Regions from separate parts of the Pseudomonas sp. ZL2 genome, predicted to be linked through region 1. Evidence: predicted binding sites of a transcription regulator. Region 1 holds the regulator's gene; each other region holds the start of a gene.
What was found. Region 1 encodes FliA, which starts transcription of late flagellar genes. Its sites were predicted from a motif close to CTAAAGTTTNNNNNNNNNNNGCCGNTAA; they were not measured.
Positions count from the first base shown of each region.

Region 2: a site for FliA is predicted at 4,370-4,397, ahead of ABM562_RS24400 (flagellar protein MotY). Genes of this name have one in related genera too.
Region 3: a site for FliA is predicted at 2,317-2,344, ahead of ABM562_RS16920 (methyl-accepting chemotaxis protein). Genes of this name have one in related genera too.
Region 4: a site for FliA is predicted at 3,719-3,746, ahead of motA (flagellar motor stator protein MotA). Genes of this name have one in related genera too.

Region 1 covers NZ_JBGOGX010000051.1:14,640-20,557, reverse strand. Annotated here, with positions in the region: gene ABM562_RS23455 (chemotaxis protein CheA) at 1-1,926, opposite strand, end outside; gene ABM562_RS23450 (protein phosphatase CheZ) at 1,939-2,727, opposite strand; gene ABM562_RS23445 (chemotaxis response regulator CheY) at 2,747-3,121, opposite strand; gene fliA (RNA polymerase sigma factor FliA) at 3,225-3,965, opposite strand; gene fleN (flagellar synthesis regulator FleN) at 3,962-4,795, opposite strand; gene flhF (flagellar biosynthesis protein FlhF) at 4,916-5,918, opposite strand, start outside.
Region 2 covers NZ_JBGOGX010000053.1:34,332-40,249, forward strand. Annotated here, with positions in the region: gene nth (endonuclease III) at 1-5, shown strand, start outside; gene ABM562_RS24380 (PA3496 family putative envelope integrity protein) at 111-293, shown strand; gene ABM562_RS24385 (response regulator transcription factor) at 355-981, opposite strand; gene ABM562_RS24390 (hypothetical protein) at 1,421-1,972, shown strand; gene ABM562_RS24395 (argininosuccinate synthase) at 2,033-3,250, opposite strand; gene ABM562_RS24400 (flagellar protein MotY) at 3,380-4,333, opposite strand; gene pyrC (dihydroorotase) at 4,464-5,510, shown strand; gene rnt (ribonuclease T) at 5,567-5,918, shown strand, end outside.
Region 3 covers NZ_JBGOGX010000023.1:77,561-83,478, forward strand. Annotated here, with positions in the region: gene ABM562_RS16910 (FecR family protein) at 1-769, shown strand, start outside; gene ABM562_RS16915 (Na+/H+ antiporter family protein) at 796-2,115, opposite strand; gene ABM562_RS16920 (methyl-accepting chemotaxis protein) at 2,385-4,532, shown strand; gene ABM562_RS16925 (ABC transporter substrate-binding protein) at 4,686-5,672, shown strand; gene ABM562_RS16930 (ABC transporter permease) at 5,669-5,918, shown strand, end outside.
Region 4 covers NZ_JBGOGX010000001.1:173,534-179,451, forward strand. Annotated here, with positions in the region: gene rsgA (small ribosomal subunit biogenesis GTPase RsgA) at 1-972, shown strand, start outside; gene ABM562_RS00785 (TIR domain-containing protein) at 1,231-1,713, shown strand; gene motB (flagellar motor protein MotB) at 1,776-2,798, opposite strand; gene motA (flagellar motor stator protein MotA) at 2,802-3,653, opposite strand; gene ABM562_RS00800 (HDOD domain-containing protein) at 3,785-5,320, shown strand; gene ABM562_RS00805 (rhodanese-like domain-containing protein) at 5,367-5,918, shown strand, end outside.

The DNA of each region.
Region 1 (5,918 bases):
CTGGCCGTCGACCACGTTGGTGCGCGACAGGTCGAGGTGGAAAATCTCGTTGACGTTGACCAGCGGGAAGGCGAACGCCTGGTTGCCAAGCATGACCATCAGGGTCGGCATGATCGCCAGGGTCAGTGGCACCTTGATGACGATCTTCGAGCCCAGGCCCTTGGTCGAGTAGATGTTGATCGAGCCGTTGAGCTGGGAAATCTTGGTTTTCACCACGTCCATACCCACGCCACGCCCGGACACATCGGAAATCTCGGTCTTGGTCGAGAAGCCCGGGGCGAAGATCAGGTTGTAGCACTCGGTCTCGCTCAGGCGATCGGCCGCGTCCTTGTCCATCACTCCGCGCTTGACCGCGATGGCGCGCAACACGTCGGCGTCCATGCCCTTGCCGTCATCGGAGATCGACAGCAGGATATGGTCGCCTTCCTGTTCGGCCGAGAGCACCACCTTGCCGCCACGGGACTTGCCCGAGGCCTCGCGCTCTTCCGGGGTCTCGACACCATGGTCGACGGCGTTGCGCACCAAGTGCACCAGCGGGTCGGCCAGGGCTTCGACCAGGTTCTTGTCGAGGTCGGTCTCTTCACCGACCAGTTCCAGGTTGATTTCTTTCTTCAGCTGCCGGGCCAGGTCGCGAACCAGGCGCGGGAAGCGCCCGAAGACCTTCTTGATCGGCTGCATGCGGGTTTTCATCACCGCGGTCTGCAGGTCGGCCGTCACCACGTCGAGGTTCGACACAGCCTTGGACATGGCCTCATCGCCACTGTTCAGGCCCAGGCGCACCAGGCGGTTACGCACCAGCACCAGCTCGCCGACCATGTTCATGATCTCGTCGAGACGTGCGGTATCGACCCGTACGGTGGTCTCGGTTTCGCTGGCCGGGTGCTTCTCGGCAGCCGGTGCGGCCTGGCGCGCAGGCGCCGCTGCCGCAGCCTTTGCCGCCGGGGCGGGCGCGGCGGCAGGAGCAGCGGCCTTGGCGGCAGGTGCCGGCGCAGGCTTGACCGCAGCTTTGGCTGGCGCTGCGGTGGCGGCAGGCGCTGCAGTGACAACGGCATCCGGGACGAACTTGCCCTTGCCGTGCAGCTCGTCGAGCAGCGCTTCGAACTCGTGCTCGGAGATATGATCGCCGCCTGCCGCAGGCGCAACGGCCTCGGCAGGTGCACTCGCGGCGCCCGGCAGTGCATCGACGGCAAAGTTACCCTTGCCGTGCAACTGATCGAGCAGTGCTTCGAACTCATCGTCGGTGATGTCACCACTGGCGTCACCGCCTGCGGCGGCTGCAACGGGCGCTTCAGCTGCGGCACCGAGGCTGTCGGCGGCGAACTGGCCCTTGCCGTGCAACTGGTCGAGCAGCGACTCGAACTCGGCGTCGGTGATTTCGTCACTGGCCGGCTCGGTCACCTGGGCCTCGGCTTCGGCCTTGACCGCATTGAGCGAATCGAGCAGCTGTTCGAATTCGGTATCGGTGATATCCGCTTCGGCCTCGGCCGCTGGCGTTTCAACCACCTCCGGTTCAGGTGCAGCAACCTCGTCTTCCCCGGCAGGCTCGGCCAGGCGCGACAGCGCCGCCAGCAGCTCAGGGGTGGCCGGGGTGATATCGGTGCGCTCGCGCACCTGGCCGAACATGCTGTTGACCGTGTCCAGGGCTTCCAGGACCACGTCCATCAGTTCGGCATCAACGCGCCGGGCACCCTTGCGCAGGATGTCGAACACGTTTTCGGCGATATGGCAGCACTCCACCAGCTCGTTGAGCTGGAGGAAGCCGGCGCCCCCTTTTACAGTGTGAAAACCGCGAAAAATTGCATTGAGCAAATCGGCATCATCCGGACGGCTTTCCAGCTCGACCAGTTGCTCGGACAGTTGCTCAAGAATTTCGCCGGCTTCTACCAGGAAATCCTGAAGGATTTCTTCATCGGCGCCGAAGCTCATTAAACGTGCTCCCTAAAAACCCAGACTGGACAGCAGATCGTCGACATCGTCCTGACCGGACACGACGTCTTCACGCTTATCGGCATGAATCTGCGGACCTTCACCCCGAGTCGGATGTTTTTCTTGATCTTTTTCAGCGCGCAGCTGCTGGTGGTCATGTTCGATACCGGCAAAGCGGTCGACCTGGCTTGCCATCAGCACGAGCTTGAGCAGATTGCTTTCTACTTCGGTAACCAGCGTCGTGACGCGCTTGATCACCTGGCCGGTCAGGTCTTGGTAGTCCTGAGCCAGAAGGATGTCATTGAGGTGCCCGGCGACCTTGCGGCTGCCCTCCTCGCTGCGTGTCAGGAAACTGTCGACACGCTTGGCCAGCTCACGGAATTCCGGTGCCGCCACTTCGCGGCGCATGAAACGCTGCCAGTCGACGCTCAACGCCTTGGCCTCGTCGCTCAATTCATTGAGTACCGGCGTGCTGGCTTCGACCAGGTCCATGGTGCGGTTGGCCGCGCCCTCGGTCAGCTTGACCACGTAGGACAGGCGTTCGGTGGCATCGGTAATCTGCGACACTTCCTCGGCCTGCGGCATGTGCGGGTCGATCTGGAAGCTGACGATCGCGCTGTGCAACTCGCGGGTGAGTTTGCCGACTTCCTGGTACAGGCCTAGGTCACGGGTCTGGTTCAGCTGATGGATCAGTTGCACCGCATCGCCGAACTTGCCTCGTTCCAGGCTGTCGACCAGTTCCTTGGCGTGTTTCTTGAGTGTCGACTCAAACTCGCCCAAGGATGATTGTGTTTGCTCCATAGCGCCCCCGTGGCGTACCTCAGCTATTGACGCGCTCGAAGATCTTTTCGATCTTTTCTTTCAGCACCTGGGCGGTAAATGGCTTGACCACGTAGCCGTTGACCCCGGCCTGGGCAGCTTCGATGATCTGCTCGCGCTTGGCTTCGGCAGTCACCATCAGCACCGGCAGGTGTTTCAGGCGCTCGTCGGCACGCACTTTGCGCAGCAGGTCGATACCGGACATGCCGGGCATGTTCCAGTCGGTCACCAAAAAGTCGAAATGACCGCTTTCAAGCATTGGCAGCGCGGTGTTGCCGTCGTCGGCTTCCTGGGTGTTGGTAAAGCCCAGATCACGCAACAGGTTCTTGATGATCCGCCGCATCGTCGAAAAGTCGTCCACGATGAGGATTTTCATGTCTTTGTTCAATTAGACCTCCAAGCAGTCTTTAACGCGTTCAGCGCGGAACGCGCATTCAATCAATTCGGCATTACATTTCACGACTGCATCGAACCGGTGTTCAACGCGCCCGCCATTCCCCCAGGCGACCACGCAAACGTGCCGCGCACTGGCTGTGCAACTGGCTGACACGCGACTCACTCACCCCCAGGACCTCACCGATCTCCTTGAGGTTGAGTTCTTCGTCGTAGTACAGCGCCAGGACCAGACGCTCGCGTTCCGGCAGGTTGGCGATGGCATCGGCCAAGGCTGCCTGAAAACGCTCGTCTTCCAGATCGCGCGAAGGCTCGAGCTGGGCACTGGCACCGTCCTCGTGCAGCCCTTCATGTTCGCCGTCCTGCAGCAGGTCGTCGAAACTGAACAGGCGGCTGCCGAGGGTGTCATTCAAAATCCCGTAATAATCATCGAGACTCAATTGAAGTTCGGCAGCAACCTCGTGATCTTTAGCGTCACGGCCGGTTTTTGCTTCAATTGCTCGAATCGCGTCACTGACCATGCGGGTATTGCGGTGTACCGAACGCGGCGCCCAGTCGCCCTTGCGCACTTCATCGAGCATGGCGCCGCGGATGCGGATACCGGCATAGGTCTCGAAGCTCGCACCCTTGCTCGCGTCGTACTTGTTGGAGACTTCGAGCAGGCCGATCATTCCGGCCTGGATCAGGTCCTCCACCTGCACACTGGCCGGCAAACGCGCCAGCAAGTGGTAGGCGATGCGCTTGACCAGCGGCGCATAACGCTCGATCAACTCGTACTGGGCATCACGCGAGGCCTTGCTGTACATCCGATAACCGCTGGCGTTCATAGCACCGGACCCGCGCTCGTCGGTTGCACCAGGCGCTCGACAAAAAACTCCAGGTGACCCCGTGGGTTGGCAGGCAGCGGCCAGGTATCGACCTTCTGGGCAATGGCCTTGAATGCCAGCGCGCACTTGGAACGCGGAAAGGCTTCATAGACCGCTCGCTGCTTCTGCACCGCCTTGCGCACACATTCGTCGTAAGGCACCGCACCGACGTATTGTAAGGCGACATCGAGGAAGCGATCAGTGACCTTGGTCAACTTGGCGAACAGGTTGCGCCCTTCCTGAGGGCTCTGGGCCATGTTCGCCAGGACGCGAAAGCGGTTCATGCCGTAATCGCGGTTGAGCAACTTGATCAGCGCGTAGGCGTCGGTGATCGAGGTGGGCTCGTCGCACACCACCAGCAGCACTTCCTGGGCGGCGCGGACAAAACTGACTACCGAGTCACCGATACCCGCAGCGGTGTCGATCACCAGCACATCGAGGTTGTCGCCGATCTCGCTGAAAGCCTGGATCAGGCCGGCGTGCTGGGCTGGAGCCAGGTGCACCATGCTTTGCGTGCCCGAGGCCGCCGGCACGATGCGCACACCACCGGGGCCTTGCAGCAGCACATCGCGCAGCTCGCAACGGCCCTCGATGACGTCGGCCAGGGTGCGCTTGGGCGTCAGGCCCAGCAGCACGTCAACGTTGGCCAGGCCCAGATCGGCGTCCAGCAGCATGACCCGACGGCCAAGCTCAGCCAGCGCCAATGACAGGTTCACTGACACGTTAGTCTTGCCAACGCCACCTTTGCCGCCGGTCACGGCGATCACCTGTACGGGATGCATGCTACCCATGTTTGTTCTTTACCTTGTCTTACTTAGACCGAGGCCACATGACTGGGCTGCGCTTTCAACACCTGAAAAATGCCTGGCAGACCATTGATGTAGGTACTTTGCAACGTATTCAAGTTCACCTCAGCCCACGCGTTTGCCGGAGCTGTGGTAGAGATCAGCGAACATGTCGGCCATGGCCTCTTCGCTGGGCTCGTCCTGCACCTGCACGCTCACTGCGCGGCTGACCAACTGGTGCCGGCGCGGCAGATGCAGGTCGTCAGGAATGCGCGGGCCATCGGTAAGATAGGCCACCGGCAGTTCGTGACTGATTGCCAGGCTCAACACCTCGCCGAGGCTGGCGGTTTCATCTAGCTTGGTCAGGATGCAACCGGCCAGACCACAACGTTTGTAGCTGTGATAGGCGGCGGTGAGCACCTGCTTCTGGCTGGTGGTTGCCAGCACCAGGTAATTCTTGGCCTGAATCCCGCGCCCGGCAAGGGTTTCCAGTTGCATGCGCAGCGCCGGGTCGCTGGCCTGCAGGCCGGCGGTATCGATCAGCACCACGCGCTTGCGCAGCAGCGGGTCGAGGGCCTGGGCCAACGACTGGCCCGGGTCTACGTGAGTAACCGACACGTTGAGGATCCGCCCCAGGGTCTTGAGCTGCTCCTGGGCGCCGATACGGAAGCTGTCCATGCTCACCAGGGCCAGGTTCTGTGCGCCGTACTTGAGCACGTAACGCGCGGCGAGCTTGGCCAGGGTGGTGGTCTTGCCCATGCCTGCCGGACCGACCATGGCAATGACACCGCCTTCTTCAATCGGTTCGATTTCCGGCACCTGAATCATGCGCGCAAGATGCGCCAGGAGCATGCGCCAGGCATGGCGTGGCTCTTCGATTTCGGTGGTCAGGTCAAGCAGCTCACGGGCAATCGGACCAGACAGGCCGATGCGCTGCAGGCGGCGCCAGAGGTTGGCCTGCTGCGGCTTGTTGCCCTGCAGCTGGCTCCAGGCCAGCGAGCCGAGCTGGACTTCGAGCAGCTCACGCAGCCCCGACAGTTCCGAGCGCATCGAGTCGAACAGGCGCGGATCAATGGGTGCGGCGGCCGGCGCAGCAGTCGTCACCGGCGCTTCGACCTGCGGATCGACC
Region 2 (5,918 bases), on a different contig from region 1:
ATTGAGCGGATAGTGAAAACACTGCCCAGTCGATTGAAAAAATCTTTTTTACCCGCTCAGAAATTCTCGCTATAAGGTGCGCCAATGGCCCTCTTGGCTTGGAGTGACTTATGAGCACCGATAAAGAAGACCTGGATGTAGAGGTAGTAGACGACATCGGCACTGAAGATGCAGATGACGAGCCCCAGGTTGAAGTGGCGAAAACCAACCTGAGCAAACGCCGCACCATCGATAACCTGCTGGAAGAGCGGCGCTTGCAGAAGCAATTGGCCGATTACGACTTCGACCTCTGACGGATCGACGTCTATTAATCAAAAAGCCTCCTTGCTGGAGGCTTTGTTGTTTCTGGGTGTATCAAACCAGACCGTTGCGCTGGGCCAGTTCGATCAGGTCAACCAGCGAGCGTGCATTGAGCTTGAGCAGCAAACGCGTCTTGTAAGTGCTGACCGTCTTGTTGCTGAGGAACATGCCATCGGCGATCTCCTTGTTGGTCTTGCCCCGCGCCAGTTGCTGCAGGACCATCATTTCCCGCCCCGACAAGCGCTCGACCATATCAGCCTCGCTTGAGCCACCGAGGTTCGACCGTACCGAATGCAGCGCCTGGTTCGGGAAATAGCTGTAGCCGGAAAGCACCGCCTTTATGGCACTGAGCAACTCGGTGAGATCCTGTTGCTTACAGACATACCCGGCTGCCCCTGCCTGCATGCAGCGCATGGAAAAATGCCCGGGTGCCTGGGACGTCAGCACCAGTACCTTGATACCGGCATTATTGGCGGTCAACCTGGCGATGACCTCCAGGCCATCAAGCTTGGGGATGCCGATATCCAGAATGACGATGTCCGGGCCATGCTCCCGCGCCAGCTGCAACGCGTCCACGCCGTTATCCGTCTCCGCAATGACTTCATAACCATGCCGCTCCATCAACATGCGTACAGCCAGGCGAATGACCGGATGATCATCCACGATCAGGACTTTATTCATGGGCAAATCCAATTGTTCGCTGTTCTATTTTTTGAGTCCGCACAATAGCCTAGTTACATGACATATTGTATTGCGCCATTAACCAGCAATTGCATACAAGGACACTGCCTACAGCCTTAAAAGAATTATCCTACAAAGCACCTAAATAACGACACTTTGCAAAATAGCATTGGAGCACACGCACAACGCCTCCAACACTTATTGGATAAAGGTAGCACCAGATATAGAAACCACCTATGAAACTTAGCTTAATTACCTGAAGGAAATGTCCTATAGGCTTGTTTGATAAAAACAAAATCCCCCAGCAACGAAATACCGCCCTACGTAACCCGGGATATATTGCCAAGCCGTGAAATGCGCCACGCTGTCCGAATACCGTCGGACATGCTAAACCCTGCTCTCACACCGCAGTGCAATCGCTGAACGCAAGGGGAGCTGTATGAGTAAAGCCGAGCCGAAAAGCCCACTGACGATCATTGCCATTTTCGCGGGCATCATCGAAGCGTCGGCACTGGCCTCTTTGCCATTTCTGGGCGAGGATAGCCAGAGTACCTACACTTGGTTCCTGGTGGGATTCCCGTTCTTCCTCACGGTGTTGTTCTTTCTTACCTTGAACTTCAACTATAAATCCCTTTACTCACCCGACATTAGCGAGCCGGCGCCCGGCACAATCACCGGCCCTGCTCCGGTGGTCAGGCCCATGTATATACCCGCCTTGCCTGAAACATCCGCAACCGAGGATCTCCGCGCAAGTTCAGCGAGCATACAAGCTGAAACAATTAACGCAACGCACATGCTTCCGGATATTTCCGAGCAAAGTACAGTGATCATCACCCTGCGCGGGCCTGCAGCAACTCACCTGATGAAATACTTTGCCCTACAGGCACTCCAACCCTCGCGGCTGCCGTGTAATAAATGGATTCTGTACAACCTCGACACCGGGGCGCAAACCACTCTGCAGACTCAATCATCGAGCGAAACCCAGCCTTGAGTGCAACCTGCAGCTGAAAAAAACCCCGGCAAGCCGGGGTTCTTTCACAGGCAGCAATGATCAGATCAGGGTCCGACCCTTGTTGGCCGCAATGCGCATGCGCAGGGCGTTGAGCTTGATGAAGCCCGCTGCGTCTGCCTGATTGTACGCGCCGCCATCTTCTTCGAAGGTGGCGATGTTGGCGTCGAACAGCGAGTCGTCCGACTTGCGGCCGGTGACGATGACGTTGCCCTTGTACAGCTTCAGGCGTACCACACCGTTCACGTTGACCTGCGAAGCGTCGATCATCTGTTGCAGCATCAGACGCTCCGGGCTCCACCAGTAACCGGTGTAGATCAAGCTGGCGTACTTGACCATCAGCTCATCCTTCAGGTGAGCGACTTCGCGGTCCAGGGTGATCGACTCGATCGCCCGGTGGGCGCGCAGCATGATGGTGCCGCCTGGGGTTTCGTAGCAGCCGCGCGACTTCATGCCGACGTAACGGTTCTCGACGATGTCCAGACGACCGATGCCGTTCTCGCCGCCGATGCGGTTGAGGGTGGCCAGTACGGTGGCTGGCGACATTTCAACGCCGTCCAGGGCAACGATGTCGCCGTTGCGGTAGGTCAGTTCCAGGTAGGTCGGAACGTCCGGGGCGTTTTCTGGCGACTTGGTCCAGCGCCACATGTCTTCTTCGTGCTCGGTCCAGGTATCCTCCAGTACACCACCCTCGTAGGAGATGTGCAGCAGGTTGGCGTCCATCGAGTACGGCGACTTCTTCTTGCCGTGACGCTCGATCGGGATACCGTGCTTCTCGGCGTAGTCCATCAGTTTTTCACGGGACAGCAGGTCCCACTCACGCCATGGCGCAATGACCTTGACGCCTGGCTTGAGCGCGTAGGCACCCAGCTCGAAACGTACCTGGTCGTTGCCCTTGCCGGTCGCACCATGGGAGATGGCATCGGCGCCGGTCTCGTTGGCGATTTCGATCAGGCGCTTGGCGATCAGCGGACGAGCGATGGAAGTACCCAGCAGGTACTCGCCTTCGTAGACGGTGTTGGCGCGGAACATCGGGAACACGAAGTCGCGTACGAATTCCTCGCGCAGGTCATCGATGTAGATTTCCTTGACGCCCATGGCCTGAGCCTTGGCGCGGGCCGGCTCGACCTCTTCGCCCTGTCCCAGGTCAGCGGTGAAGGTCACCACTTCACAGTTGTAGGTATCCTGCAGCCACTTGAGAATCACCGAAGTATCAAGGCCGCCGGAATACGCCAGTACGACCTTTTTTACGTCCGCCATGCCATCACTCCACGGGGTTGTACGGAAAGCCGTCGATTCTACCGGCCTTGCGACAAAATTTACAGTGGGGCGACAGCTTGTGACGACAAAGCGACAGGAACTGTCGAGAGCGCGACGGACGGTCGCAGCTCAGGACTTGCTTGCGGGCTTGACAGTATCGGCTGCGGCAGCAGGCGTGGCCGGCGGTTTGGCTGCCGGCTCAACGGGTTTTGCTACCGTTTTTTCGACAGGCGTCACCCGATCGAGCTGAATGTTCACCCGCCGGTTGCGCGCGCGGTTGGCCGCGGTGTTGTTGCGCGCCAGCGGATAGCGCTCACCATGAAAGCGCACGGTGATCTGCTCTTCGGGAACGCCGTGGGCCTTGAGGTACTCCATCACCGCCAGCGCCCGGCGCCGCGACAGATCGCGGTTGGTCAGGCGGTTGCCGCTGTTGTCGGAGTGGCCGTCGAGCTCGACGTGGTTGACCGTCGGGTCGGCCTTGAGGAAGTCGAGGATCACGTCCAGGCGTACCCGGGCATCGGCATCCAGGTCAATACCACCGCCCGGAAAGCCGACCCGCGCCTGGCGCACCTGGTCATAGTTCATCGGCAGGAGTTTCGCCGCGCAGGCCTGATAATCTCCGTAGGCCTTGTTGAACTTGACCGGCAACACCCGCACTTCCATGGTCCGCCCGGCTTCACCGGCAGCGTTGCGCACCACGGTGCTGCGTCCATCGAGCAAACCGTTGATAAGGCGGCTGGCCTGGCCCTGGGAGCTGGTAAAAAGCACACCGCTGCGGGCCATGCGCACCGCGCCCAGGTTGATATCGCCCCGCCCGGGCTGCCACGGCGCAGCCGCCGCCAGCAGAGTGGCGGAGCCGGCACCCAGTACATTGCTGCTTGAACGCAGCTGGAAAGTCGGCTGTTCACCGGCACGGCGGACAAACTCGCCGCTACCGAAATCGGCAATGGGTTGAACCAGCCGACATTCGAACTGATCGCCTTCGACCTTCCACTCGATGTTCTCCAGACGGGTCTGGAAGGTGAGTGCCATGGCGGGCATGCTGGCAAACACACTGAGCAGGGCTAGATAACGCTGGCGCACGGGCGGCTCCACAGATTTTCACGGTATACCTGCACGCTATCGGTCGGTCGCGGCAAAACTTGATAGCGAGTGCTCGTAACCGGCTTTTCCGGTAGCATTCACCTTGAGTTCGACCCGCCTGGAATCCCCAATGTCCGACCGCCTGACCCTCCTGCGTCCCGACGACTGGCACATCCATCTTCGTGATGGCGCTGTATTGCCGCATACCGTCGGCGACGTTGCGCGCACCTTTGCCCGCGCAATCATCATGCCCAACCTGGTACCACCGGTGCGCAACGCCGCCGAAGCCGGTGCCTACCGCGAGCGCATCCTCGCCGCACGCCCTGCCGGCAGCCGTTTCGAGCCGCTGATGGTGCTGTACCTCACCGACCGCACCCAGCCCGAGGAAATCCGCGCGGCCAAGGCCACCGGCTTCGTCCACGCCGCCAAGCTCTATCCGGCTGGCGCGACGACCAACTCTGACTCCGGTGTAACCAGCGTCGACAAGATCTTCCCGGTGCTCGAAGCCATGGCCGAGGTCGGCATGCCACTGCTGGTGCACGGTGAAGTGACCCGCAGCGAAATCGACGTGTTCGACCGCGAAAAGCTGTTCATCGACGAACACCTGCGCCGCGTGGTCGAGCGCTTCCCGACCCTCAAGGTAGTGTTCGAACACATCACCACCAGCGACGCCGTGCAGTTCGTCAACGAGGCCCCGGCCAACGTTGGCGCGACCATCACTGCCCAGCACCTGCTGTACAACCGCAACCACATGCTGGTGGGCGGAATTCGTCCGCACTTCTATTGCCTGCCGATCCTCAAGCGCAATACCCACCAGGTGGCCTTGCTGGACGCCGCCACCAGCGGTAGCAGCAAGTTCTTTCTCGGCACCGACTCGGCTCCGCACGCCCAGCACGCCAAGGAAGCCGCCTGTGGCTGTGCCGGTTGCTACACCGCCTATGCCGCGATCGAGATGTACGCCGAAGCGTTCGAACAACGCAATGCGCTGGACAAGCTCGAAGGCTTCGCCAGCCTGCACGGCCCGGCCTTCTACGGCCTGCCGGTAAACACCGATAGCATTACCCTGGTCCGCGACAGCTGGACCGCCCCAAGCAGCTTGCCGTTCGGCGAGCAGACCGTTATCCCGCTGCGCGCCGGTGAGCAACTGCGCTGGCGCCTGCTGGAGGAAACTGCGTGAGCGAAGATCAGTACGAAGACGACCAGGAAGGTCATGGCGGCGGTTCGCGCCACCCAATGGCTGAACGCTTTCGCGGTTACCTGCCAGTAGTTGTCGATGTTGAGACCGGCGGTTTCAACAGCGCAACCGACGCCCTGCTGGAGATCGCCGCGGTCACCATCGGCATGGACGAAAAAGGCTTCCTGTTTCCGGAACACACCTATTTCTTCCGCGTCGAGCCGTTCGAAGGCGCCAACATCGAACAGGCTGCCCTGGAGTTCACCGGGATCAAGCTCGACCACCCGCTGCGCATGGCGGTCAGCGAGGAGTCGGCCCTGACCGACATCTTCCGTGGCGTGCGCAAGGCGCTGAAGGCCAATGGCTGCAAACGGGCGATCCTGGTCGGCCACAACAGCAGCTTCGACCTGG
Region 3 (5,918 bases), on a different contig from region 1:
CCGCCGCGGCACCTGGCAGCGATTCGCCACGGCCGCAGCCATCGCCCTGGTGACCCTGCCGGCTGGCGCCTGGATCGGTTGGGAGCAAGGCTGGCTGCCCAACAGCTATCAATACCTGGAAAGCAGTGAGCATCTGAGCCGCGTAGTGCTCAGCGACGGCAGCGAAGTCGAACTCAACCTCAACACCGAACTGCGTTTCACCAATTACAAGGACGAGCGTCGGGTCACGCTGATCAAGGGCGAAGCCTTCTTCAAGGTCAGCCACGACAGTCAGCATCCCTTCGTGGTGCACGCGGCCAATGGCTGGACCCGGGTCACCGGCACCCAGTTCAACGTGTGGAAGTATGACGATCAGGTCAAGGTGACCCTGGTGGAAGGTTCGGTATTGGTCAGCAGTGACGGCAAGGCCAGCGACAGCAGCTACCGCCTTGGCCCGGGCATGCAGGCCAGCTACCGGGCGGGTGATTACGAACCGCATCTGGATCAGACCTACAGCCAGGACAACAGCCTGGCCTGGCGCAATGGCAAGCTGATCCTTGACAACCAGAGCCTGGCCCAGGCCCTGCCGATGATCAACCGCTACCTGGACAAACCCCTGCAACTGGCTGACACCAGCACCGGTAGCATTCGCATCAGCGGCATCTACAACACCAGCGAGATCAAGCGTCTGGTCAGTACCCTGCCCAAGGTGTTGCCGGTGTACCTGACCCAGAACAAGAGCGGCAACATGGTGCTTAACCGCATCTCGCCGCCACCCGCCAAAGGCTGAGCCTTGCGCTCAGCCCCTGCGCAGCCCTAGAGCATCATCGCCGCCAGCCAACCGAACGCCAGCAACGGCAGATTGTAGTGGATGAAGGTCGGTACCACAGTGTCCCAGATATGGTGGTGCTGACCGTCGACGTTCAGGCCCGAGGTCGGCCCCAGGGTCGAATCCGACGCGGGTGAACCGGCGTCGCCCAGGGCACCGGCAGTACCGACGATGCACACGGTCGCTACGGGATCGAAGCCCAGTTGCACGCACAGCGGCACGAAGATCGCCGCCAGGATCGGCACGGTGGAGAACGACGAACCGATGCCCATGGTCACCAGCAGCCCCACCAGCAGCATCAGCAGTGCACCGATGCCTTTACTGTGATTGATCCAGGCCGCCGAGGCCTCGACCAGGGTCTTGACCTCACCAGTGGCTTTCATCACCTCGGCAAAGCCCGAGGCGGCGATCATGATGAAGCCGATCATGGCCATCATCTTCATGCCTTCGGTGAACAGGTCGTCGGTGTCTTTCCAGCGCACGATGCCCGACACCGAGAAGATCAGAAAGCCGGCCATGGCGCCGATGATCATCGAGTCCAGCCACAACTGGATGATGAACGCCGCCGCAATGGCGAAGCCCGCTACCAGCAGGGTCAGCGGGTTGTAGCTCACGGCCACCTGCTCGACCTGCTCGATTTTCTCCAGGTCATACACGCGCTTCTTGCGATAACTGATGAACACCGCCACCAGCAAACCGAAGAGCATGCCCGCCGCCGGGATGGCCATGGCATGGGTGACGTTGACGCCACTGACATCCACGCCGCTGCGGCTGACACTGCCCAGCAGGATCTGGTTGAGAAATATGTTGCCAAAGCCCACCGGCAGGAAGATGTACGGGGTGATCAGGCCGAAGGTCATCACACAGGCCACCAAGCGCCGGTCGATCTGCAGCTTGGTCAGCACATACAGCAGCGGCGGCACCAGCAACGGAATGAAGGCGATATGGATCGGCAGGATGTTCTGCGACGAAATTGCCACCACCAACAGCAGGCCGATCAGCAGCCATTTGACCTTGCCGCCGTTGCTGTGCCCCTGCCGGTCGATCATGGCCAAGGCACGATCAGCCAGGGCATGGGCCATGCCCGACTTGGCGATGGCCACGGCGAAGGCGCCGAGCAGAGCATAGGACAACGCCACCGTGGCACCGCCACCCAGCCCGCCGTTGAAGGCCTTGAGCGTGCCTTCGATGCCCAGGCCGCCGACCAGCCCACCCGCCAGGGCACCCACGATCAGGGCAATCACCACATGCACGCGGGACAGGCTCAATACCAGCATGATGCCGACCGCGGCAATTACTGCATTCATTCTGTGACCTCTAGAAACCAGACAAAAAGCGACCGATCCGGCGACAGACTGCTCGGGAGCAGTGGCCGAACGACAGGTATTTTTATGGAGGGCGCACACTCTGAAGCAGACCCCCGCGCTTGTCAAAAAAACGGGATTTCGCGCCTGCGACAATCAGTCGCTTCCGTGACCGAAAACGACGCATTTCAATTGAACGTTTGAATAAAGAAAACGGCATCGCAGCCGATATAGTCGGCAGCCTCAATCTTTCAGGATCAAAGGACTTCGCCATGTCGTTCAGACAACTTTCCATTCAGTGGAAGATCACCCTGCTGGCCGGCCTGTGCCTGGCCGGCATCGTTACCCTGCTGGTGGGACTCTCGCTGTACCGCATGGAGCACAGCACGCAACTGGTCAAGGCCAGCAGCATGCAGATGCTCACTGAAGCGGCCCAGGGACGCATCGAGTCCCAGGGTGAAGTCCAGGCCTTGAACATCCGTCGCCAGTTCATGGATGCCTACCAGTACGGTGCCGGCTTCTCCCGCCAGGTACTGTTCCTTCGCGAGCAGGCCGAGAAGCGCTTCCTCGATGCCTTCGACCTGCGCGAAGACATGACCCGCCAGGTGCGCGCCGCGCTGCAGGCCAACCCCGACCTGCTCGGCCTGTCGCTGGTGTTCGAGCCTAACGCGCTGGACAACAAGGACTCGCTGTTCGTCGACCAGAAAGAACTGGGCAGCAACGAGAAAGGCCGCTTTGCCCTGTACTGGTCGCAACCGACCCCGGGCCAGTTGACCTCAATGGCGCTGCCTGAGCGCGACATGAACGACACCAGCATCGGCCCCAGCGGCGAGCCGGCCAACACCTGGTCGGTGTGCCCGCGCACGACCCGCAAGGTCTGTGTGATCGAGCCCTACTTCTATGAAATCAACGGCCAGCAGGTGCTGATGACCAGCATCGTGTTCCCGCTGATGGCGGCCGACAAGGTCATCGCCACCCTGTCCATCGACATCAACCTCAACAGCCTGCAGGCCATGAGCCAACAGGCCAGCCGCAACCTTTACCAGGGCCAGACCCAGGTCGGCATTCTCAGCCCCGTGGGCCTGCTGGCCGGTTACAGCCCGGACGCCAGCAAGCTGGCCCAGCGCTTTGACCAGGTCGACATGGAAAAAGGCGCCGAGCTGATCCGCTTGCTCGGCGATAGCACTCCGCTGCACAGCATCCACCACAACCAGCGCCTGAAAGTGCTGGCCTCGTTCGCGCCGATCCCCGGCGGCAAACCCTGGGGCGTGCTGCTCGATGTGCCGGAAAGCGCCCTGACCGGCCCGGCCGAAGCCCTCAAGCAAGAGCTCGACCAGCGCAACACCAGCGGCACCCTGATGGAGCTGGGCCTGGGCCTGCTGGCGGCTATCGTCGGCCTGCTGCTAATCTGGCTGATGGCGCGCACCGTGACCCGGCCGATCCTCGGCGTCGCGGCCATGCTCAAGGACATCGCCAGCGGCGAAGGCGACCTGACCCGCCGCCTGACCTACGACAAGCGCGATGAACTGGGTGAGCTGGCCGGCTGGTTCAACCGCTTCCTCGACAAGCTGCAGCCGACCATTGCCGAAGTCAAACGCTCGGTCCAGGCCGCCCGTGACACTGCCGATCAGTCCTCGGCCATTGCCACCCAGACCAGTGCCGGCATGGAGCAGCAGTATCGCCAGGTTGACCAGGTGGCCACCGCCTCCCATGAAATGAGCGCCACCGCCCAGGACGTCGCCCGCAGCGCAGCGCAAGCCGCCCAGGCAGCCCGTGACGCCGACCAGGCCACCCGCCAGGGCCTGGCCGTGATCGACCGCACCACCAGCAGCATCGACACCCTGGCCGCCGACATGAGTACCGCCATGGGCCAGGTCGAAGGTTTGGCCGAGAACAGCGAGAAGATCGGTTCGGTGCTGGAAGTGATCCGCTCGATCGCCGAGCAGACCAACCTGCTGGCCCTCAACGCCGCCATCGAAGCCGCCCGTGCCGGTGAAGCCGGTCGTGGTTTTGCCGTGGTGGCCGACGAGGTCCGCAACCTGGCCCGCCGCACCCAGGAATCGGTGGAAGAAACCCGCCAGGTCATCGAACAGCTGCAGGCCGGTACCCGTGAAGTGGTCGGCGCCATGGACAGCAGCCATCGCCAGGCCCAGGGCAGCGTCGAGCAGGTCAGCCAGGCGGTCACGGCCCTGCAGCAGATCGGCGATGCGGTCACGGTGATCAGCGACATGAACCTGCAGATCGCCAGCGCCGCCGAAGAGCAGAGCGCGGTGGCCGAAGAGATCAACAGCAACGTGGCGACCATTCGTGACGTCACCGAGTCGCTGTCGGAACAGGCCAACGAATCGGCGCGGGTCAGCCAGTCGCTCAACAGCCTGGCCAACCAGCAGCAGGGGCTGATGGATCAGTTCCGGGTGTAACCCCGTGGGAGCTGGCTTGCCAGCGATCGAGCGCAAAGCGCTCGCTGGTGGAGCCTCATGCAGGCCTCATCGCTGGCAAGCCAGCTCCCACAAAAACCTGCCGGCTCTCCTCTACTACACTTGCCAGACTCCCTACCCTGCGAGCGAGGCACAATGAAGCCGATCACTACCCTGCTGGCCAGCGCTCTCCTTGCGCTGGCTCTGATACCCTCCAGCCACGCCGCCGACAACTCCACGCCCATCCACTTCGGTGACATCACCTGGGAAAGCGGCAGCCTCACCACCGAGATCCTGCGGCTGATCGTCGAGAAAGGCTACGGCTACCCCACCGACACCCTGCCCGGCAGCACCGTGAGCATGGAAGTGGCCCTGGCCCGTAACGACATCCAGGTCATCGGCGAAGAATGGGCCGGTCGCAGCCCCGCCTGGATCAAGGCCGAGCAGGCCGGCCAGGTGTTCAGCATCGGCGATACGGTGAAGAATGCCGATGAGGGCTGGTATGTGCCGGCGTACGTGATCAAGGATCTGGCGCCGAATCTGCGCTCGGTGGCCGACCTCAAACAGTACAAGGCCGTGTTCAAGGACCCCGAATCCCCCGACAAGGGCCGCTTCCTCAACAGCCCCAGCGGCTGGACTTCCGAGACCGTCAACAGCCAGAAGCTCAAGGCCTACGGCCTGCACAATGACTACGTGAACTTTCGCAGTGGCTCGGGCGCCGCACTCGATGCCGAAATCACCTCGGCCATACGCCGTGGCAAACCGGTGCTGTTCTACTACTGGAGCCCTACCCCGCTGATGGGGCGTTTCGACCTGGTACGCCTTGAGGAACCGCCGTTCAATGCCGAGGCCTGGCAGACCCTGACCGACGCCAGCCATCCGCACCCGCAAGGCACGCGTTCACTGCCGGCAAAATTGTCCATTGGTGTTTCGGCGCCATTCAAAAAGGATTATCCGGAACTGGTCGAGTTCTTCGCCAAGGTCGACCTGCCTATCGACACCCTCAACAAGACCCTGGCGCAGATGAGCGAAAAGCGCGAGGCGCCCAAGGAGGCAGCGCTCAGGTTCATGCGCGATAACCCGAACATCTGGAAAGCCTGGCTACCCGCCGAGATCGCGGGCAAGGTCGAGGCGAGCCTGTGAGTGGAGGCTTCCCCGAAGCGCTGCACTTCTCCTTTGCCGACGCCGTTAACCGCTTCGTTGATTGGCTGGTACTGGCTTACGGCGATCAATTGCGCAATGTCTCCGATGGCCTGCTGCAGGTACTGGTCGGCCTGGAAAACCTGCTACGCCTGACGCCTTGGTGGCTGTTGCTGGTGATCGTCGCACTGATGACCTGGCACGCCAGCCGCAGTGTCGTCCGTGCCCTGGTGCTCAGCGGCCTGTTGT
Region 4 (5,918 bases), on a different contig from region 1:
CGCGCTGCCCGCGCCGCCAAACGCGAACAACAGACCCTGAAGGAGCTCGAAGGCGGCGACCTCGGCCCGGAACAACTGGGCCTGGTCATCGCCCACTTTGGCGTGCAGGTCGAAGTCGAAGCCCAGGACGGCGACGTTGCCGGCCAAGTGTTCCGTTGCCACCTGCGGGCCAACCTGCCGGCGCTGGTGACTGGCGACAAGGTGGTGTGGCGTGCGGGCAACCAGGGCATTGGCGTGATCGTAGCGCAATTGCCACGCCACACCGAGTTGTGCCGCCCGGACAGCCGCGGCCAGCTCAAGCCGGTGGCGGCAAACGTCGACCTGATCGTGATCGTTTTCGCACCGGCACCGGAACCTCATGCCAACCTGATCGACCGCTATCTGGTAGCGGCCGAACATGCCGGCATCCGACCCTTGCTGCTGCTGAACAAGGCGGACCTGATCGACGAACAGAATGCCCCGGCACTCAATGCATTGCTGGCGGTGTACCGGCAGCTCGGCTACCCGCTACTGGAAGTGTCGGCCCACCACGGCAATGGCATGGCGCAGTTGCAGGCACAGCTCGACGGCCATATCAGTGTGTTTGTCGGGCAGTCCGGGGTTGGCAAGTCGTCGCTGGTCAACAGCCTGTTACCTGAAGTGCAGACCCGCGTCGGTGATCTGTCGGAATGGTCCGGCCAGGGTACCCACACCACTACCACCGCCCGTCTTTACCACTTCCCCGGTGGTGGCGAACTGATCGACTCCCCGGGCATCCGCGAATTCGGCCTGGGCCATGTCAGCCGCGCCGATGTCGAAGCCGGCTTCATCGAGTTCACCGACCTGCTCGGCACCTGCCGCTTCCGCGACTGCAAACACGACCGCGAGCCCGGTTGCGCCCTGCTCAAGGCCCTCGAAGACGGCCGCGTGCAACAACAGCGGATGAACAGCTATCGCTCGATCATCGCCAGCCTGCCGCAAGACAGCTACTGAAACGCATGAGGCTCGGAAACGAGCCTCAACCCGCTGTTTTGTAGGACCAGCCTGTAGGACTTTTTACCCAAACAAGTAGGGCGCATCTTGTTTGTTGGTCGTACCTTGCTGTCCGGAAGACTTTCGCTGATTGTCACCTTTCAAGATTCGCCGCCATGAAGCGAATCAACCCATGCCCTGCGTATGAAAGGAATCAACCATGACAATTCAGCTTTTGCGCATCGATGCCACTCCCTCCAGCGTGGGAGGGCACTACTGATGCCAGTCTTTATCAGTTATCGCCACAGCGAACGCCTGGACGCCTTCATTATCAATGAACGGCTCAAGCTCGAAGGCATCAGTACCCAACTGGACCTGTTCGACAGTGGGGCACAGCAGACCACCGACGATATCAGCGGCATCATCCGCCGCAACATCAGCCAGTGCACTCATCTGATCGCCGTGCTCGCCCCCGAGACCGCCGATGCCTGGTGGGTACCCTTCCAGCTCGGCGCCGCCACCCTGGTCAACCGCCGGGTAGCCTTCTACCAGTGCGCAGAGGCTACATTGCCGGCGTATCTCGAAAAGTGGCCAACCATGACCAACCGCGAACACATCGACCTGTACGTTCGCGCCTACCATGACGAGCAGACCTTCAAGCGCTCCATTGACAGTGAAGCCTGCGAGGCCAATGCCACCAACCGCTCCAACGCCGACTTCTTCCATGCCGACCTGAAGGCCAAGATCCGCCGCGGCTTCTAGCCTGTAGCGCAAAAAAACGCCCGTGGGCATCGCTGCGCACGGGCGTTTTCACGCAAGCAGGCTTACTGCTTGTTTTCGTCCATCTTCAACACGCCGTCTTCGAAGATGTTCAGCTTCTGACGCAACTCCCGTGGCTGCATCGGCTCGGGCTCGGCCGCCGGGGCCTGCTCTTGCGTTGCACCCGGTGCCGGCGTCGCGGTGCCTGGCTGTGCGGCATCGGGGGCGGCAGGCTGGTTCTGCTCGCCTTCGATGGTGCGCTGGGCCTTCTTGGTCAGGACGATGATGTCGATACGGCGGTTGACCGGATTGAGCGGGTTCTGCCGGTCGAACAACGACGACGATGCATAGCCCACCACCCGCGCCACCTGGGTATCCGGGTAGCCACCGGCGACCAGCGCGCGACGGGCCGCGTTGGCGCGGTTGGCCGACAGCTCCCAGTTGCCGAAGTCACCAGTACCGGCGTACGGCTTGGCATCGGTATGGCCACTGATGCTGATCTTGTTCGGCACCGCCTTGATGGTATCGGCCATCGCCAGCAGGATGTCCTCGAAGTACGGCTGCAAGCGCGCACTGCCAAGGTCGAACATCGGCCGGTTCTCGGCGTCCATGATCTGGATGCGCAGCCCGTCCTGGGTGATCTCGAAGAGAATCTGGTCCTTGAACTTCTGCAGCTGCGGGTTCTCTTCGACCTTGTTCTGCAGCTCCTGCAGCAGCAACTCCAGGCGCTCGCGCTCGACCTGCTCGGCCATGCTCTCGACCTTGTCCTGGTCCAGCTGCAGGCTGGTGTCAGGGGTTGGCTCGGACTTCACTTCCGGGTTAATGGTCTTTTCCGGGGCGAGTTGGGGCGAACCGCCCAGATCGATGATGTAGGGTGTACCGCTTTCGGAGAAACCGATCGGGTCCTTGAAATAGCCGGCAATGGCAATCTTCTGCTCGGGCGTGGCCGTCGACAGCAGCCACAGCACCAGGAAGAACGCCATCATCGCCGTGGCAAAGTCGGCGAAGGCAATCTTCCAGGCGCCACCGTGGTGGCCGTCGCCAAAGCGCTTGATGCGCTTGACGATAATGGGCTGATTATTTTCCATGGCTTAGCGACCGCGAACTGCTTGTTCCAGCTCGGCGAAGCTCGGGCGGTGGGCAGGGAAAAGCACCTTGCGCCCGAATTCCACGGCCAGCGATGGCGGCATGCCCGAGGCCGAAGCCACCAGCGAGGCCTTGATCGCCTCATAGACGTTCAGCTCTTCCTTGGCGTCATGGCGCAAGGACGTGGCCAGCGGGCCGAAGAAACCGTACGCGGCGAGAATACCGAAGAAGGTACCGACCAGCGCTGCACCGACGTGCAGGCCGATGGACTTCTGGTCGCCATCGCCCAGCGAGGCCATGGTCACCACGATCCCCAGTACCGCGGCAACGATACCGAAACCCGGCATGCCGTCGGCGATGCCGTTGACGGCATGGGACGGGTGCTCGAGTTCTTCCTTCATGCTCAGCAGTTCCATGTCGAACAGGCCCTCAAGCTCGTGCGGGGCCATGTTGCCGGTGGACATGATGCGCAGGTAGTCACAGATGAACGCGGTCATGCGTTCATCACCCAGTACCGCCGGATACTTGGCGAAAATCGGGCTGGCAGCGGCGTCTTCGATATCGGCTTCGATCGCCATCATGCCTTCGCGACGGGATTTGTTGAGAATCTCGTAGACCAGGCCCAACACCTCGATATAGAAGGTGTGGGTAAAACGCGTGCCGAACATCTTCAGCGACTTCTTGACTACATGCATGGTCATGTAGCCAGGGTTGGCCTGGAGGAACGCACCGAATGCAGCGCCACCGATAATCAGCACTTCGAAAGGCTGGATCAGGGCCGCAATCTTGCCGTGGGAAAGTACATATCCGCCGAGCACACTCGCGAATACGACGATGATGCCGATAATTTTAGCCATAGATAGAAAGCACTTACTGTCGTGGTCAGGGTCGTGAGCGGAAGTTAAAAAAACTCTTCTTCTACTTATCGGCAGAACTGCGCCAGACTATAGTCAGTCAAGGCGAAAAGCCAGTTCGGCCTACCTCCAGCATGCCTATTGAAACCATCGTGCCAAGTCAAACACCAAAAACACTCGATGCCTGGGTCAAGCTCCTCGACAGCGTACGCTTGCCAGTTCCGCTGGCCAGTTACGAGCGGGTAAAAATCGCCATCGGCGATAGCCGCCGCTCGTTGCGCGACATCGCCGAACTGATGCAGGACAGCCCGGCACTGGTGCTCAGTGTCATGCGTGAGGCCAACCACCACAGCAATACCAGCACCGGCGAGGCAGCCGAGAGCCTGGAGGTCGCGCTCAACCGCCTGGGCCTGGCGCGCACGGCGGAGTTGCTGGAACGCCTGCCGGCCATGCCCGAGGGCGAGATTGCGCCAACCCTGCGTCAGTTGCAGGTTGTCAGCCAGCATGCCAGCCAGCAAGCCAACGGCCTGTTCGCCAGCCGCCTGGCGCGCCTGTGGCAAGAGATTCACTGGGGCAGCCTGTTGTTCCTCTCGCCGCTGTGGCCGCTGGCGCTGACTCATCCCAAGCTCCTTGATGAGTGGGAGCTGCGCGTGGTGCATAGGGGCGAATCGGCACCCAGGGTGGAAATAGAGCTGTTCGGCGTCCGGGTCATGAGCCTGTGCAAGGCCCTGGCCGAACACTGGCGCCTGCCGGATTGGGTAACACGCGGTTACCATTTGCTCCAGGAAGAGCGCCGGTTACTGGCCCAGGCGATCCTCATCGCCCGTGACCAGGACAGCCTGCACCAGCAACAGCGCCTCGACGATCAGCCGAGCTTGCGCCGCTGGTTCAATCAGCCGGCCAATACCGTGCTACTGGCCAACGGCCTGGCCCTGGCCGCGCAGGTGGGCTGGACCAATCCGCACGTGCAGCGCTGGCAATTGCTCACCAGCCTTTACCTGCAAACTCCGCTGGACGACGTGCAGCAACTGGTGCACCAACAAGCCGCGATCAGCGCCCGTCATCACGCCTGCCCAGGCCTGTTCCACCCGGCCGAATCCCTGCTCTGGCCTTGGCATCAGCAACGCCTGCACCAAGGTCAGATCGCCCCTGCGCCCCCTTCGGCTCAAGCCCTGGGTATCTGGCGCAAGCTCTGCGGCGAGTTGCTGGCCGAGCCCAGCCCGTTCAGCAATGCCATCCACCTGACCACCCTTGCCCGCGACGCCCTGATCGCCTGCGGCATGCAGCGGGTGATGCTACTGATGACCGACAAGACCCAGAGCCAGTTGCGGGTCCATCAGATTGCCGGCGTGCCGGCAGATGCCGCCAGCCTGGTGCTGCCCATTGACCAGAGCAAATTGCTGCAACGCTTGTTGAGCAAATCGGCGCAACTGCGCCTGACCCCGGAAAACCACGCCCAGTTCTCGGCCCTGCTGCCGACCAGCCTGCGCGCACTGTTTCGCAGCGAGCACCTGTTGCTGCGCTCATTGTCGAGCAATGGCCGGGGGGTGATGCTGCTGGTCGCCGACCAGGGCGGCAAGCCATTGGCGGACGTCAGCGTGCAAGCCTTCGGCAAAACTGCGCAATGTATCGAGCGGGCCCTGACCGCCTTCAGCAACCGCAGCGCCTGAGCCATGCGCTACAATCGCCCCCTCTGTTCCGCTCTGGAGACTCTGGATGACTGACTTTTCTGGCTTGCCCCTGGTAATCGAGCCGGCTGACCTGCAAGCCCGGCTGGATGCGCCAGAGCTGATCCTGGTCGACCTGACCAGCGTTAACCGCTACGCCAGCGGGCATATTCCCGGTGCACGCTTCGTCGACCCGAAGCGCACGCAACTGGGCCAGCCTCCAGCGCCGGGCCTGTTGCCGGCCAAGGCCGACCTGGAAAAACTGTTTGCCGAGCTCGGCCATAACGCCAATGCGGTCTACGTGGTCTATGACGACGAAGGCGGCGGCTGGGCCGGGCGCTTCATCTGGTTGCTGGATGTCATCGGTCATTGCCGTTACCACTACCTCAACGGTGGCGCTCAGGCGTGGCCGGCGAGCACCCTCAGCACTGAAGTACCGGCCAATGCCAGCGGCACGCTCAACCTGACCCTGCACGAAGAGCCAACGGCCACCCGCGAATACCTGCAAAGCCGCCTCGGCGCCGCCGACCTGGCGATCTGGGACGCGCGCAGCCCGGCTGAGTACCGGGGCGAGAAAGTCCTGGCTGCCAAGGGCGGGCAC